3 regions of the Psychrobacillus sp. FSL H8-0487 genome follow, and region 1 is predicted to be linked to each of the others. Evidence: riboswitches for the same ligand, from Rfam matches in the RefSeq annotation. Region 1 holds a riboswitch; each other region holds the start of a gene.
The links. Region 1 has a riboswitch for cobalamin ahead of MHI47_RS17955 (hypothetical protein). Riboswitches for the same ligand answer to the same signal wherever they lie in the genome.

Region 1 (4,803 bases):
TGCAAAATACCTGGAAACAAATATATGCGGAGTGGTTCCCCTCTAATCCATATGAACCCGCAGGGACACCGGAGCTAGAAGTGTATTCCGATGATGATCCTTCTAGCGAAAACTGCTATTCAGAAATTTGGATACCGATTAAATAATAGGAACGATCTGCAGAGCACAAGTACTACTTAGTGAGTCATGTAGCAGTATACTTTTTTCAATATAAAACCCAAAAAGCCTCATCCTAAATTAGGACGAGGCTTTAAGTTTATTGAAATAATTCAGGATACACTGTTTTAGCAATCAATTCTACTGCTTCACCAATACGAGGCCCTGGTCGAGAAATAACGTCACCATCTACTAAAAAGACTGAATCGTTTTGTACGGCTTGTATTTTGTCCCACCCTGCACGAGATTTAATCTCTCCAGGTGCATCATCTAAATAATTTGCAGTTGTTAAAATAATTTCTGGGTTTTTGACCGTAACATCTTCCTCTGACACACTGATCCAACCTTCTTGATCGCTAAATACATTGTCGACCGATGCTGCTGCTAAAATTTCTTGTTGGAATGTTTTACTACCAGTTGTATAAATATCTGGAGATGGGCTAATTTCATAATATACCTTTTTTAATGGGGTAGCAGATTTTACTCTTTCTTGAACTCCTTGAATAGTATCCTGAATAGAAGAAATAACTTCTTGCCCTTTTTCTTCAATGCCCATTACGGTAGCCAACTGCTCGATATCTCCGTATACATCTTCAAAAGAAGTTGCAGACTCAATTACAAAGACTTTTAATCCGGTATCTTCCAGAAGTTGCAATGCTTCTTCTTGGCCAATTGTATACGCTATTACTACATCTGGGTTCAGTTCTGTAATTCTTTCCGCATTAAATGCAACTGAATCAGATACTCGCTCTATTTCGAGTGCTTCTGCAGGATATGTATCATAATCTGTTGCTCCTACAATTTTATCGCCTACACCTAAAGCAAAAAGAATCTCTGTATTGCTCGGTTGAAGAGAAACAATCGTTTCGGGTACTTCTTCAAATGTAATTTCATTTCCTACATCATCAGTTACTGTGTACTCTTTTACTTCTTCTACTACTTCCTCTTGTTTTTCCACAGTTGTCTTCTCTTCCGCAGAACACCCTACAAGCAAGAATGAAAATAGCAGCACCGACAACCAATTAAATAAATAATCTTTCTTCATAGTATTATTCCTCCAGTTGTTTCTTTTTTCTCATTGGATATGATTTACTGACAAATTGAATTTCTTCCACTCCATGATGTTTGTTCACATAAACTGCCATCGCAAACAACACATTTGCTAATAACTGTGCATAGTCAAACAAAATCTCAGGAATTTCTCTTTCTAACGAAACTTTATGAAGAGCTCTAACTGACTTTTTTGCTTCACTTCTACAAACATGTAATTCACAAGCTGCAGTCGTACCCTGTGGTAGTACAAATATATCTACTCTACCCTTTACTTCCTCTACATAGAAATCGTACATATTACTTAGAATTTGTAAATCGCCTTCTGTAATGGCAATCTTCCCTCGAACAGACCCGTTTAAATGGTATGCCATTGGTGCCAAATACATCAGATCCTCGTAAATCTTTGGTATATCCTTTGTCAAAGAAGCTGCTAATCCAATACGAGTAGTCAACGAATCTGTACGGATTTCAAAATCTACAGTAGAAGGTGTTTCACGCATGAACGGATAGCAAATATAGCGAATATCTTTTTTCATTACTTCTCCTCATTTCCTTTTATTGGTGAATTTTCAAGCATATAACACTTTGTTAGTTAACAGCACAAAAAAAACGCCACCCAAATAAGGGCGGCGTGATACCTATTTAACGATAAAAAAACAGAAAAATAGAAACGTGCCGTACAATCCCTTAACTTCCGAAGAGTATCTATACGTTCAAGAAAAGGCTGGTCTCCTGGCTTATGCATCAATTTACTCTAAGAACCTTCCCATTGACTAGTCAACAGTGGTATTTTTCTTATTTCATCAGCATTTACAGTTGCGGAAACAGCTTCGGATTTTAACCGAATTCCCAAATTAAGCTAACAAGTTAGCACCTTTTCCCTGCGAAAATTATTCACTTACAATTAGTTTACCATAGCCATCTCCCTAGCAGGCACAATAATTTTCACGCATGTAAACTCACCAGTTTTGTGCTAATGTCAGTATATGAAAAAACTTATCCCGCTTTTAATATTACTTGTTATTGTATTTTTGGCATCAGGGCAGCCAGCTGAACAGCAATCTATGCAAGATGTCTTAAAAGCATGGCTTCCTAACAAACCATTAGAATCTTTTCTTCGTATTTTTCAAGTTCCATACTGGGGCATTCTCGTTTCTGTGGAAGAGCGTGGCTACTATGCTTTTGTAGAATTTTTGATAAGAAAAGGTACCCATTTTGTTTATTTTGGAATCATTGCTTTAGCCATTTATATTGCGTTACCTCCATTTAAGTATCGTAAAATTACAACAGTTGTGATCACTATGCTTCTTGCTGTTGCCGATGAATTTCGACAATCTTTCACAAGTGGTCGTACAGCTTCTCTTCAAGATGTCTTGTTGGATACAACTGGGGCTATTACTGCGCTATTATTAATGTCATTTTTTCAATGGTTCCAACAAAAAAACGTTGACCGATAAAGAGTCAACGTTTTTCACTTGTAAGTACAGTGTTGTCTTCAGGTAATGGATATTTCAAAGCATTTTTCTTCATTTTTTGCTGTGCAGCCTCTATTAAATCAATTCCGAGCACATCAGCAAATTGCAAAAGATAAATAAATACATCTGCTACTTCGTCAGCAATTGCCTGCTTGTCTTTTTTTATCGCATCCTCTGCAGTAACCCATTGGAAATGCTCTAATAACTCACTTGCTTCTAATGATACTGAAATAGCTAGACTACGAGCATCGTGATTTCCTCCCCAACCTCGTTCGTCCCGGAATCTCTTTATTTCTTCTGTTAACTCTTTCATTTTATTCTCCTATTCTTGCTGTGAATGCGTATGTGTTCAGTGATGTGTATTTGTTTTGACTTCTTGCTTCCTCTAATAGATGCATTTCTGATTGTATTAAAGCTTTATATTTGATAGGTAAATGGTCGGCAGCTTCGATTAATTCTTTATAATCTGTTAATGTATATTCTATTTCCCATTTGCCATCTTGAAGATGAGTAGAGTCGATAATTTTTTCCGTTGTAATTTCGAAACCAGCTTTTTCCGCAATTTGTTGAATGTCCTTAGGTGTAAATAACGTTCGAACATTAACTAAACTATTTTCTACAAAGCACTCATATTGAGCTTGGATGAGTACTGACAAGAAGTGTGGAAGCTGCTCATTAGTTTGAACTCTCGTGTCCCACTCGGCAAAGCATAATACGTTTGTCCATTTTTTGATTTTCTTTAACATTCCCAGGAATTCTTCGGGTGATTTTAAGTACCAAGAACAATGAGACAGCACAATATAATCAAAATATTTTTCAGGGAAATCCACTTCTTCTTGAAGGATATCCAATTCAAAATTTACCTTAATCCGATTTCCTAGGGGCGAGTTCTTTAAGAAGGCCATTGAATTACCTAAAGTAACTGGGCTGCCATAGTCCGGTGAAGCTATATCGATTCCATGAACAAATCCTGTCTCTCCAACTGTATAAGCCAAAACTGCTGTCGTATCTCCTTGTCCACAGCCAATTTCTAGCACTTTGCTACCTTCTTTAATATTCCAAAAGTCTACTAGCTTTAGTCGATGCTCTGTCTGTACCTTCTGAATGGTCGAATCAAATTCGTTTATTGGCATACATTTTACAATTTCTTCGATGATGTGAGAATTAATTTCGTTTCCTCCTTCCGCTCAATTCAATATTAGTGACATATGATGTTCACCGTAATAAGTATCCCCAACCTTTAATGCCATGTCTTCTGTCCCAAATACTTTAAAGCCTAGTTGAAGATACAGATTCTTTGCCGCCTCATTACTTGTTACTACTGAGAGGTTTATCTTTTCAATTTCACCACTCTCTCTCGCTTGTTCAATGGCCAATCTCATTAGTGCTTTGCCTGTCCCTTGCCCCCTGCCGATTGGACTGACATACATAGCGAAAATATTTGCACGATGTTTCATTTTTAAGTTACTCTCCTGTGCAAGAGTGACCATTCCTACTAATTTAGATTGATCGAACGCCCCAAATGTATAATTTCCCTTTACGCTTAAATTCCCCTTTACTTGTTCAATTGGATTGTCTCGCTGCATTGCCTCTTCATAGCTCGCACCAAAGGCTTCTGGGCTTGTTTTCAATGCTTCTAATCTTAACTCCCAATAAGCACTCGCGTCTTTTGCTACTAGTTGTCTTAACTCCATTCTCATACCTCCAAGCAATATCTATCATTATATAATTCATGAACTTGTATAACTCTTTACAGTAGAAGGTCCCACTTCATAATTCACTTTCCTACGTAATTATGTTCAAAATATGTACTAGATTCCGAAATATCGACAAAACATGACATATAACACTATTGCTAATATAATGTCTAATGTAAATTAGCACTAATAAGATTGCACAAAAAGGAGTTCTACATTATGAAGAAAAAAGTTGCTTGGATTACTGATACTGCCGCTTTATTAGATTCAACTTTCATTGAAAAACATAATATATATGTCCTTCCCTTAAATATCGTATTTGAAGATGGTGCTTTTAAAGAAACAATTGATATGACTCACGACGAATTTTATGACAAGTTACGCACAGCAAAAATTCATCCAAAAACTTCTCAACCTCCAAT
Region 2 (4,803 bases), 2.9 Mb from region 1:
AAAGAATATAAATGCAAACACAGGTGCTCCGATAAATGCTGTAATAACACCAATTGGTAACTCAGTCGGTGAAATAATCGTACGAGATACCAGATCACAGATGATTAAAAGCGAAGCCCCGTTTATAAAGCTCAATGGTAATACATGGCGATTATCCGAGCCAAATAAAAGCCTAGTCATATGTGGCACAACTAGTCCTACAAAGCCAATCGTCCCTGACACAGAAACGGCCGTACCAGTTAGCATAGACCCACCAATAAGTATCATCATTTTGCGCTTTTTCACATCTACTCCTAAGTGCTTGGCACGTTCTTCCCCAAACAGCATGGCATTAAGCTCTCTTCTGTTTATCCACAATAAAAACGTTCCGATAATAACAAAAGGTAAGGCCATCTGCACAAAGCTCCAGCCTCGCATCGACACACTGCCGAGCAACCACCCAATAATTTGACGCAACTCTTCACCAGTTAAAGCAATCATTAACGAAATTACAGATCCCAAAAAGGAACTAAAAATAATTCCTGTTAAAATAATCGTCTCCATTTTCATCCCACGATCTACTAGCTTGGCGAATGAAATAACTAATAGCATTGTCACTAACGCACCAACCATACTAAAGACAGGTAATGTAAATATCCCTAAAAACGGTATGGAAATCCCGAAAAAGAGCGTAGCCACAGCACCGACCGAGGCACCGGACGACACTCCTAATGTATAGGGGTCAGCAAGCGGGTTTTTAAGCAAACTTTGAAATGCAGCACCAGCAATCGCCAAAGATGCACCTACTAAACCAGCTAGTACCACTCGCGGCATACGAATCTTCCAAACGATATTGGTCGCTATCGCATCGGCCCCCGTATCCCATAACGTTTGGATCGGCACCTTCACAGAACCGACCGATACACCAAGCCAAATTGCTAACAAAAGCACAAAAATGGACATGATGTAACCGATCATTGATTTACTCACTAAAAGCCTCCGGATAGATTGCTTTCGCAACTTCTTCTAATCCTTCCACTAAACGTGGACCTTGTCTGCTCGTCGTGTCTTCATTTACTTGTATCACTGCATCATTTTGAATAGCAGTAACTGTATCAAATCCATCACGTTGTTTCACTTGTTCTACAATACCTTCTACGTAATCGTATGTGATAAGCATTACATCTGGGTTACGACTTACAATTTCTTCGGGATCAATTTTTACCCAACCTTCTTGATCCTCCATAATATTTGTAGCATTCAACATATTTAATATCTCTTGCATGAACGTTCCATTCCCTGTTGTATAAATTTCTGGAACATCCGAAGTTTCAACAAATACAGTTTTCTTCGATTCTACTTTTTGTACTTTTTGTTGGATATCTTCTACTTTTACTTTCATGTCTTCTACAATTTTTTGGGCTTCTTTAAGTTTCCCAGTAGCTCGACCCATTTCTTCAATAGTTGTATATGTTTCATCAAAATCCTTAGCGTCACTCACCACATACACCAAAATATTCGAATCACGTAGTTGTTGCAGTCCAGCTTCCGCCATTCCTACAATCGATTCATGCGCAAACACAATGTCCGGATCTAACGAAAGGATTTTTTCCACATTGAACTCCATGCCACCGATTTTTTCTTTCTCTAATGCCTCTTCTGGATAGCTTTCAAAATCGTTTACCCCTATAATTTCCTCATTCAACCCAAGTGCAAATAAGATCTCTGTATTACTAGGAATCATGGAGATGATTTTCTCCGGAGCTGCCTCTAACGTAACTTCTTCTCCAACGGCATCCGTCAATGTCATTGGGAATTCTATATTTTCACTGGCCGACTGCTCCGTCTCAGTACTTTCTACCTTTTTCGTTTCTTCCTGTGCGCATCCAACTAATAAAAGTACCGCCATTACAGCGATTAACCATCGTTTTTTCATTTTACATTCCTCCTAATTTAGACAATAAAAAATCTCCCATCCTATGATGAGAGATAGATAGGTATAAACCTGCGCGAAGTCACAACGAGCCAGATCTACACCAAACCTATCCTCGTAGGTAACGGGTGCAAAGCATATAGGCAGGTTTTCTGACTCGTGATATGTTCTATCACTTACAGTGGCGGGACCGTGCTGGACTTTAACCAGCTTCCCTTTTAACTCCAGCAATCCATTGCGAGAGCACCTCTATGCATTAAATTATTCATATTGCTTTGCCTTCATTATACCTTATTTTATACAACTGTCGACTTCGTTTTGAGTGAAGCGTTGTCTGACCTTTTTACTGGTGGATAGTGGGAGACTCTCTTTTACATGACGATGTTGCTCTCGTATAGATTGAAATCTCTCTCGTATAGATCATAAGCTCTCTCATATAGATGGGTCAATCTCGTATAGGACAGATACACTCTCGTGTAGGCTTCGATTACTCTCGTATAGATGCTCATCTCTCTCTTATAAGTGGTTACTTGCGTTCGATTGTTGTTTACTCACTCTCAGTCGACTTTTACTGGCGCTTAAGTTGGAAATACTACTTGCCGACGTGCCCTGTTTATTTGCTGTTGGAGGCTATGAGGATATTTTCTCCAAATTTACTCTCTTTATTCGAAGCAGAATTACAAAAACCCTCGACCGAAGTCGAGGGTTTTCTATTTACATTTGTTCTGGAGCAGATACACCTAGTAAACGTAAGGCATTTGCAATTGTTTCTCGCGCAGCAGTTACTAGTGCCAGACGAGCTTCTGTTTGAGGAAGATTATCCGCATTTAATACTTTGTCTGCGTTATAGAAGCTATGGAAAGTCGTTGCTAGTTCTTGGATATAGATTGCAATACGGTGAGGAGCACGAAGTTTTGCAGCATCTGCAACTATCTGTGGGAAGTCACCAATTTTTTTAAGTAAGTCTAATTCTTTTTCACTTTGCAATAACTCAAGTGAATCAGTCGATACTTTCATTCCTTGCGTTTCTGCTGATCGTAAAATCGAACAAATACGTGCGTGTGCATATTGAGCGTAAAATACTGGGTTTTCATTGGATTGAGAAACAGCTAAGTCTAAATCGAAATCCATATGTGAGTCACCTGAACGCATACCGAAGAAATAACGTACTGCATCCAGTCCTACTTCTTCTACAAGTTCACGCATGGTAACAGCTTTACCTGTACGTTTACTCATTTTCATTTTTTCGCCGTCTTTATATAATTGGACCATTTGAATAATCGATACTTCTAGTTTTTCACGCTCATATCCAAGTGCTTCAATGGCTGCTTTCATACGTGGAATGTAGCCATGGTGGTCTGCTCCCCAAATATTAATCAGTTGATCGAATCCACGAACTAACTTATCTTCATGGTACGCAATATCTGGTAATAAATAAGTGAAAGAACCATCACCTTTAATAAGCACGCGATCCTTATCATCTCCAAATGTCGTCGAACGGAACCATGTAGCTCCTTCTTCTTCAAAAATATGACCATTTGCACGTAACTTATCTAAAGCCACTTCAATTTTGCCGTTCTCATATAAAGAAGTTTCCGAGAACCAGTTATCAAAACCAACACGGAAATCAGCTAAGTCTTTTTGTAGTTTAGCAAGCTCTACTTTTAACCCATGTGCACGGAATACTTTGTAGCGTTCTTCATCTGACATAGAGACAAATTTATCGCCATGTTCTGCAACAAGAGCTGCAGCAATATCGATAATATCTTGCCCATGATAGCCACCTTCAGGCATTTCTTTGTCTAATCCTTGAGCTTGGAAATAACGAGCTTCAATTGAGATCGCTAAGTTATGAATTTGGTTTCCTGCGTCATTAATATAATATTCACGAGCAACATCAAATCCTGCAAAATCAAGAACGTTACTTAAAGAATCACCTACAGATGCCCCACGTGCATGTCCTAAATGTAAATCACCAGTTGGATTTGCAGAAACAAATTCTACTTGAATTTTCTCTCCAGCACCTGAAGTTGAGCGGCCGTAGTTTTCTTTTTCTGTTAAAGCAGCCTTCACTACATCTTGTAAGTAATCTTTACGAACAGTAATATTCATAAATCCAGGACCTGCAATATCCACTTTTTCCATCATTGTTCCAGACAATTCTAGGTTTTCTATGATTGCCTCCGCCACTTGACGAGGATTCTTTTTCGCAAGTTTTGTTAATTGCATCGCAATATTTGTTGCATAGTCTCCATTTACTTTGTCTCTTGGAGTTTCAAGTTGGATAGTTGGAATTTGCTCTTCCGTTACAAGTTCTGCTTTCACTATTGCCTGTTGTAATGCATCTTTAATGGTTTGTTGTAGCTTTTCTACTGCGTTCATTTATTCCGCCTCCGTATAAGTTAGTTCTAATGTATATGTACCGGCCACTTCTTCATTTATAATTAGCTCATATTTCACTTGAAAGCGTCCAACCTCAAAGTGTAAGTGCTTCGTATTTGTTGTAATAATCATTGTCCCATATTGAGTTTCATAGCTCCCAGTTTGGAACTCTCCACGTTCAAGAGGCAAACGCATTTTGACTCCACCACTTCGTAATATCAAGGCATTCTGCCCACTTAGTTTCACAGTCGTTCGAATAGTCTTTTCATTTTGAGATTCTTCATAAACTAAATAATTTTGTTCGCCTCTTAGTGTTAAAATGCCTTTTGTTTTTATGTTGATTGTTTCTTCTTGGACATTTGGATGACGAATTGTAGAAACTAATTGTACTTTTACTGTCTTTTGTACTGGTGTAGACATGCTTAACATCCTTTGTAGATATTTTATTTATGTCAGCTTCTCAGTTTGCAATAACTAGCGATAGGAAGCTTATTCACACTAACGTTGCA
Region 3 (4,803 bases), 3.3 Mb from region 1:
AAGTCCAATCCCTCTGTACCTAGAATTTGTACGTTCCGCCTGAGGAACTGGAATCATATTAAGATCAATCACATTGTCGAGCATCCGAACCTGAATTTTTATAAGCTTTTCTAATACATCTGCCGGAACTGCATTCCCTAAGTTTATAGACGACAGATTACATACGACAAAATCCCCTGGTTTACGACGAGTGACAATGATATCGTCTTCAATTTGAATCGACTCAAATGTAGTTGCACTTTGATTTTGGAAAATTTCCGTACAAAGATTACTACTATAAATCATCCCTGCATGCTTGTTAGGGTTGCTGCGATTGACTTCATCGCGGTAAAACATAAACGGTACTCCTGTCTCTAGCTGAGAACGCATAATTCGCTTCATCAAGTCAATAGCGGGAACAGTTTCACGAGACAAGCGATGATCGCTAACGCATTCCTCGTACTTTTGGCGGAATGATCCATCGCCACGTTTTTCATCATAAAAGTCCTCCAATGAGTAGCCTTTTAGCTGACGAACTTCATGAGGGTCAAATAAATGCCATTCCTCTCTAGCATCGACTTTCTCCATGAATAAATCGGGCAAACATACACCAGTAAAAATATCGTGCGCTCGTAGTCGTTCATCACCGTTATTTAAACGTAAATCTAAAAATGTAAATATATCTTTATGCCAAACATCTAAATACACAGCTACTGCCCCTTGGCGTTGCCCAAGCTGATCAACACTTACTGCTGTATTATTAAGTTGTTTAATCCAAGGAAGCACACCACTGGAAGCACCAACAAAACCTCTAATAGAAGATCCACGGCTACGCACTTTGCCCATATACACACCTATACCCCCGCCAAATTTGGATAGGGTTGCAACGTCCGTATTGCTATCGTAGATTCCTTGAAGGCTATCGTCTACCGTATCGATAAAGCAGCTAGAGAGCTGTCCATGAGGCTTACCTGCATTAGATAGTGTTGGTGTTGCTACTGTCATATATAGGTTGCTCATCGCCCAATAGGATTCTTTTACTTTCTCTAAGCGATTTTCTTGCTCATCCTTCATCAGTGTCATTGCAATAATAAGCCAACGTTCCTGAGGAAGTTCGACTATTGTTTTATCAAAGTCCTTCGCTACATAGCGATCCAATAGTGTTTTTAAACCGATATAAGTAAATAAATAATCTCTTTCCTGTACGAGGATTTCAGATAGCTGCTCTAGTTCTTGTAGTGAGTATGCTTGTTTAAGACGTTTATCGTAAATACCTTTATCACTTAACAGTTGAACATTACTAGCAAACTTTGTGTACACTGCATCCACAGTTGTGTTTCTTCTCTCAGCTACTTGTTCATACACCTGCGCTAAATGAACTCTTGCTGCTACAAAGGTCCAGTACGTTTCTTGTTCATCTAGAAAACTTAATGCTTCTAGTGACATTGACTTCGACCAAGCAGCTATTGTACCTTCCGGGTGTTTTTGCATCCATCTTTCATGTGTTTTTATAAGAGGAGTAATTTTTTCCTCCCCAAATTCTTTTGTTAGATTATGTAGGACTTCTTGTTTCGTTGTGTTTGAGATTATTGTCATTTGAATTCCTCCTATTTTTTAAACGGTTACAGTTATGTGGCACTTCCCTCCAAAACAAAAAAAGCGATGACACAGCCATCTTCGGCTGAGACATCGCTCAAAATTAAAAGTGTAGGATACAACAAGACATATCAATCATTCGAGATAGAGGCCTTCGCTCCCACCTCTCAACCCCCGAAGAAAGTGTTGCTTACCGATGAAAAGGCAGGTCTACTGGCTCGTGTTTCATCCTTCTGTTGTCCTTCCCACGATCACTCGCAGTGGCTATTCAACAGTCGTCCACACTTACAGTTGCGGGGACAGCTTCGGCATTTTACCGAATTCCCTTTTAAACCATAAAGGTACCTTTTCATCGTTAACATACTATATATTGTGTTTAGTTCATTTATATAATCTAACATATTGTGTTTAACTGAGCAACTCCTAATTCAAGCTGTCAATTCTCTAGGGTAACTAATACATCAAGTGATTCAGCGATTTTTAGCTAAAATCACTTGATATTATTTTTGCAAACATTACATTTGACCATTCAATCCACCCTCACTCTTTAGGGTGAAGAAATACCAGGATTTTACCATCCTGTGCTTCATTCGAATAGATTTCAGCTTCATTATCTGGAACTCCAATTTCCATAAGAGCATGTTTTAATCCTCCAGAACCAGAGTTGGCTCCTACTACTGCTCCTCCAATTGTTGTAATAATTGGACCTGCAGCCAACACAGCTCCAAACCCTGGGATTAATATAGTGGATAACCCTGCTATCACCCCTGCAATTCCAATTGCTCCTCCAGTTACAGCTCCAACAATTGCTCCATCCTTTGTGGAGGGTTTTAATTCCTGTGTGATTTCAGATGTTTCATTTATATTTTTAGCAATAACTGAAATTTCTTCGGTTGTATAGCCCTTCGCTTTTAAATCTTCCACAACTTCAGCCGCTTGTTGTTCATTTTCGTATACGCCAACAATATGATTCTTCATTAAAAATTACCTCCTGATTGCTTTTCCTATGTATTCTTTACCCGATCTTTAGTTCTTCTAGACACCTTAAAGCTTCAATCCCTATATAATTTAAGTGAACACGTTCACAATCTTTTATTTCAACATAAATATCCAGTAGTAGGGACAATCATTATCCAATATTCATCCTTTTCCCTTAACAAATTCTTTCTTTTAAAGAGAGACGTGCTTTTCTTATTTCACTAAGTAGTCCATATCAAATCCACTCAAAAAAAGCACTGCCAGAGGCAATGCTTTTTCCCTATTGTTTTGTCCCACTCACGAACTACTTAATAAAATTCGCCAACTTATTTAAAGAAATACGATAACTGCAAGAACCACTGCTAAAATAATGCGATAAATTGCGAACGGCATTAATTTAACACGTGAAATTAATTTCAAGAAGAACTTAATAGAAATAAGTGCAAAAACAAATGCACTAATAAATCCTACTATATAAAAACTCAAGTGGTTCATATCAATATCTTCCCAGTTTTTCAAAACAGATATCAAACTTGCTCCAGCCATAATCGGAACAGCCATGATGAATGTGAAGTCTGCTGCTGTTTTATGATTCATCCCGAATAATACACCACCAGAAATGGTAGCACCTGAACGTGAGAACCCCGGCCATAACGAAAGACATTGTACTAAACCTACTTTGAAAGCTTGTGCATATGTAATTTGATCTAGACTTACGATAGAAGGATTTTTCGGTCCAAATTTATCTGCAATAATCATTAAAATAGAACCCGCTATAAGACTAAATATTACGGTTTCTACACCAAATAAATTCTTATCGATAAAATCTTCTAATAGAACTCCCAATACTCCCGCTGGAATAATCCCAACAATAACATGAAGCAAGTTGAACTGTTTACTCGATTCTTCTGTATCAATTTTATACAAGCCGACTAAACTGAATAATCGCTTCCACATCACTACTACTACCGCTAAAATAGAACCCAATTGAACAACAATTTTAAATGTATTAGCAGAATATTTCCCTAAAAAATCTTCCGTCTTCAACCACATATCATCGACAATAATCATATGTCCCGTAGACGATACCGGTGCAAACTCTGTCATTCCTTCTACAAATCCAAGTATAAGTGCTTTTAATAACTCTAAAATTTCCATAAAATCTCCTTAATCTCGTTTTTTAAAGTACCAAATCAGAAATGCAATACCACAAATAGCTATAATGGTATATACAATATTGGAGTAAATATCCATATATCCAACAATTTCATCCCAGTTATCTCCAACCGCCGCTCCTACCGAGACTAATACTGTATTCCATATTAACGTTCCAAGTGTCGTAAATAGAAGAAATAATCCAAACTTCATATTCGACATCCCTGCAGGAATTGAAATAAGGCTTCTCACCAGTGGTATTAATCTTCCGAAAAAGACTGCCCAGACTCCATATTTATCAAACCAAGCGTCGGCTTTATGAATATCCTTAATCGTTAATCGTAGGAACTTACCATACTTCCCAACAATTTTCTCCAACCGCTCCACATCTAAAAGTAACCCGATACCATACAAGATAGTCGCACCAATGACAGAACCGGCCGTGGAAGCAATAATAATACCAAGCTTCGTCATGCTAGTCATCGTTGTCATATATCCTCCCAAGGTTAAAATCACTTCAGAAGGAATTGGCGGGAAAATATTTTCTGCTAAAATTAATAAAAATACTCCTAGATAACCAAACTGATTCATCCAGTCTGTAATCCATGCTTCCATTATACTTCCACATCCTCTAACTTAATGTTTATTGACCATAGCTCTGATTGACTACCTAACCTTATAGGTGGTCCCCAGAAGCCAAATCCAGAAGATACAATTGCATGTAAACTTCCCTTTTGCCTATACCCATAATCTAATTCAAAAATCCTTCTTGTAAATAAATGATTGGGCCACATTTGCCCAAGATGTGTATGACCGGACACATGAAAATCTACTTTTTCGTTCTCAGGTATTAATAAATTAGACGGTGTATGGTCCATTACAAACCATGGTAAATCCTTTTCTTCCGGAGCTAACTCAGATAATTGCTTTCTGTTTTTGTTCGTTATGTCTTCACGACCCGTCAAATAGAACGAATCTGCTACTAAAATAGTTTCATCTAATAACATGTGAACGTTGGATGCTTCCATCTCTTCTACTAATAGAGGAATTTTCTTTCCATAATATTCATGGTTTCCAAGCACCCCGTATATACCA

Region 2: it holds a riboswitch for cobalamin, as region 1 does, so the genes downstream of both, MHI47_RS02955 (ABC transporter substrate-binding protein) here and MHI47_RS17955 (hypothetical protein) in region 1, are expected to answer to the same signal.
Region 3: it holds a riboswitch for cobalamin, as region 1 does, so the genes downstream of both, MHI47_RS01080 (ribonucleoside-diphosphate reductase subunit alpha) here and MHI47_RS17955 (hypothetical protein) in region 1, are expected to answer to the same signal.

What each region holds. Positions count from the first base shown of each region.
Region 1 covers NZ_JBBOZA010000001.1:3,523,139-3,527,941, forward strand. The annotation lists gene MHI47_RS17945 (AraC family transcriptional regulator) at 1-146, shown strand, start outside; gene MHI47_RS17950 (ABC transporter substrate-binding protein) at 257-1,201, opposite strand; gene MHI47_RS17955 (hypothetical protein) at 1,206-1,745, opposite strand; cobalamin riboswitch at 1,915-2,102, opposite strand; gene MHI47_RS17960 (VanZ family protein) at 2,196-2,666, shown strand; gene MHI47_RS17965 (nucleotide pyrophosphohydrolase) at 2,671-2,997, opposite strand; gene MHI47_RS17970 (class I SAM-dependent methyltransferase) at 2,999-3,817, opposite strand; gene MHI47_RS17975 (GNAT family N-acetyltransferase) at 3,872-4,378, opposite strand; gene MHI47_RS17980 (DegV family protein) at 4,601-4,803, shown strand, end outside.
Region 2 covers NZ_JBBOZA010000001.1:593,121-597,923, reverse strand. The annotation lists gene MHI47_RS02960 (FecCD family ABC transporter permease) at 1-957, opposite strand, end outside; gene MHI47_RS02955 (ABC transporter substrate-binding protein) at 962-1,915, opposite strand; cobalamin riboswitch at 2,038-2,178, opposite strand; gene argS (arginine--tRNA ligase) at 2,627-4,294, opposite strand; gene MHI47_RS02945 (DUF1934 domain-containing protein) at 4,295-4,714, opposite strand.
Region 3 covers NZ_JBBOZA010000001.1:203,350-208,152, reverse strand. The annotation lists gene MHI47_RS01080 (ribonucleoside-diphosphate reductase subunit alpha) at 1-1,575, opposite strand, end outside; cobalamin riboswitch at 1,762-1,939, opposite strand; gene MHI47_RS01075 (general stress protein) at 2,116-2,553, opposite strand; gene MHI47_RS01070 (undecaprenyl-diphosphate phosphatase) at 2,884-3,711, opposite strand; gene MHI47_RS01065 (DedA family protein) at 3,721-4,323, opposite strand; gene MHI47_RS01060 (metallophosphoesterase) at 4,323-4,803, opposite strand, start outside.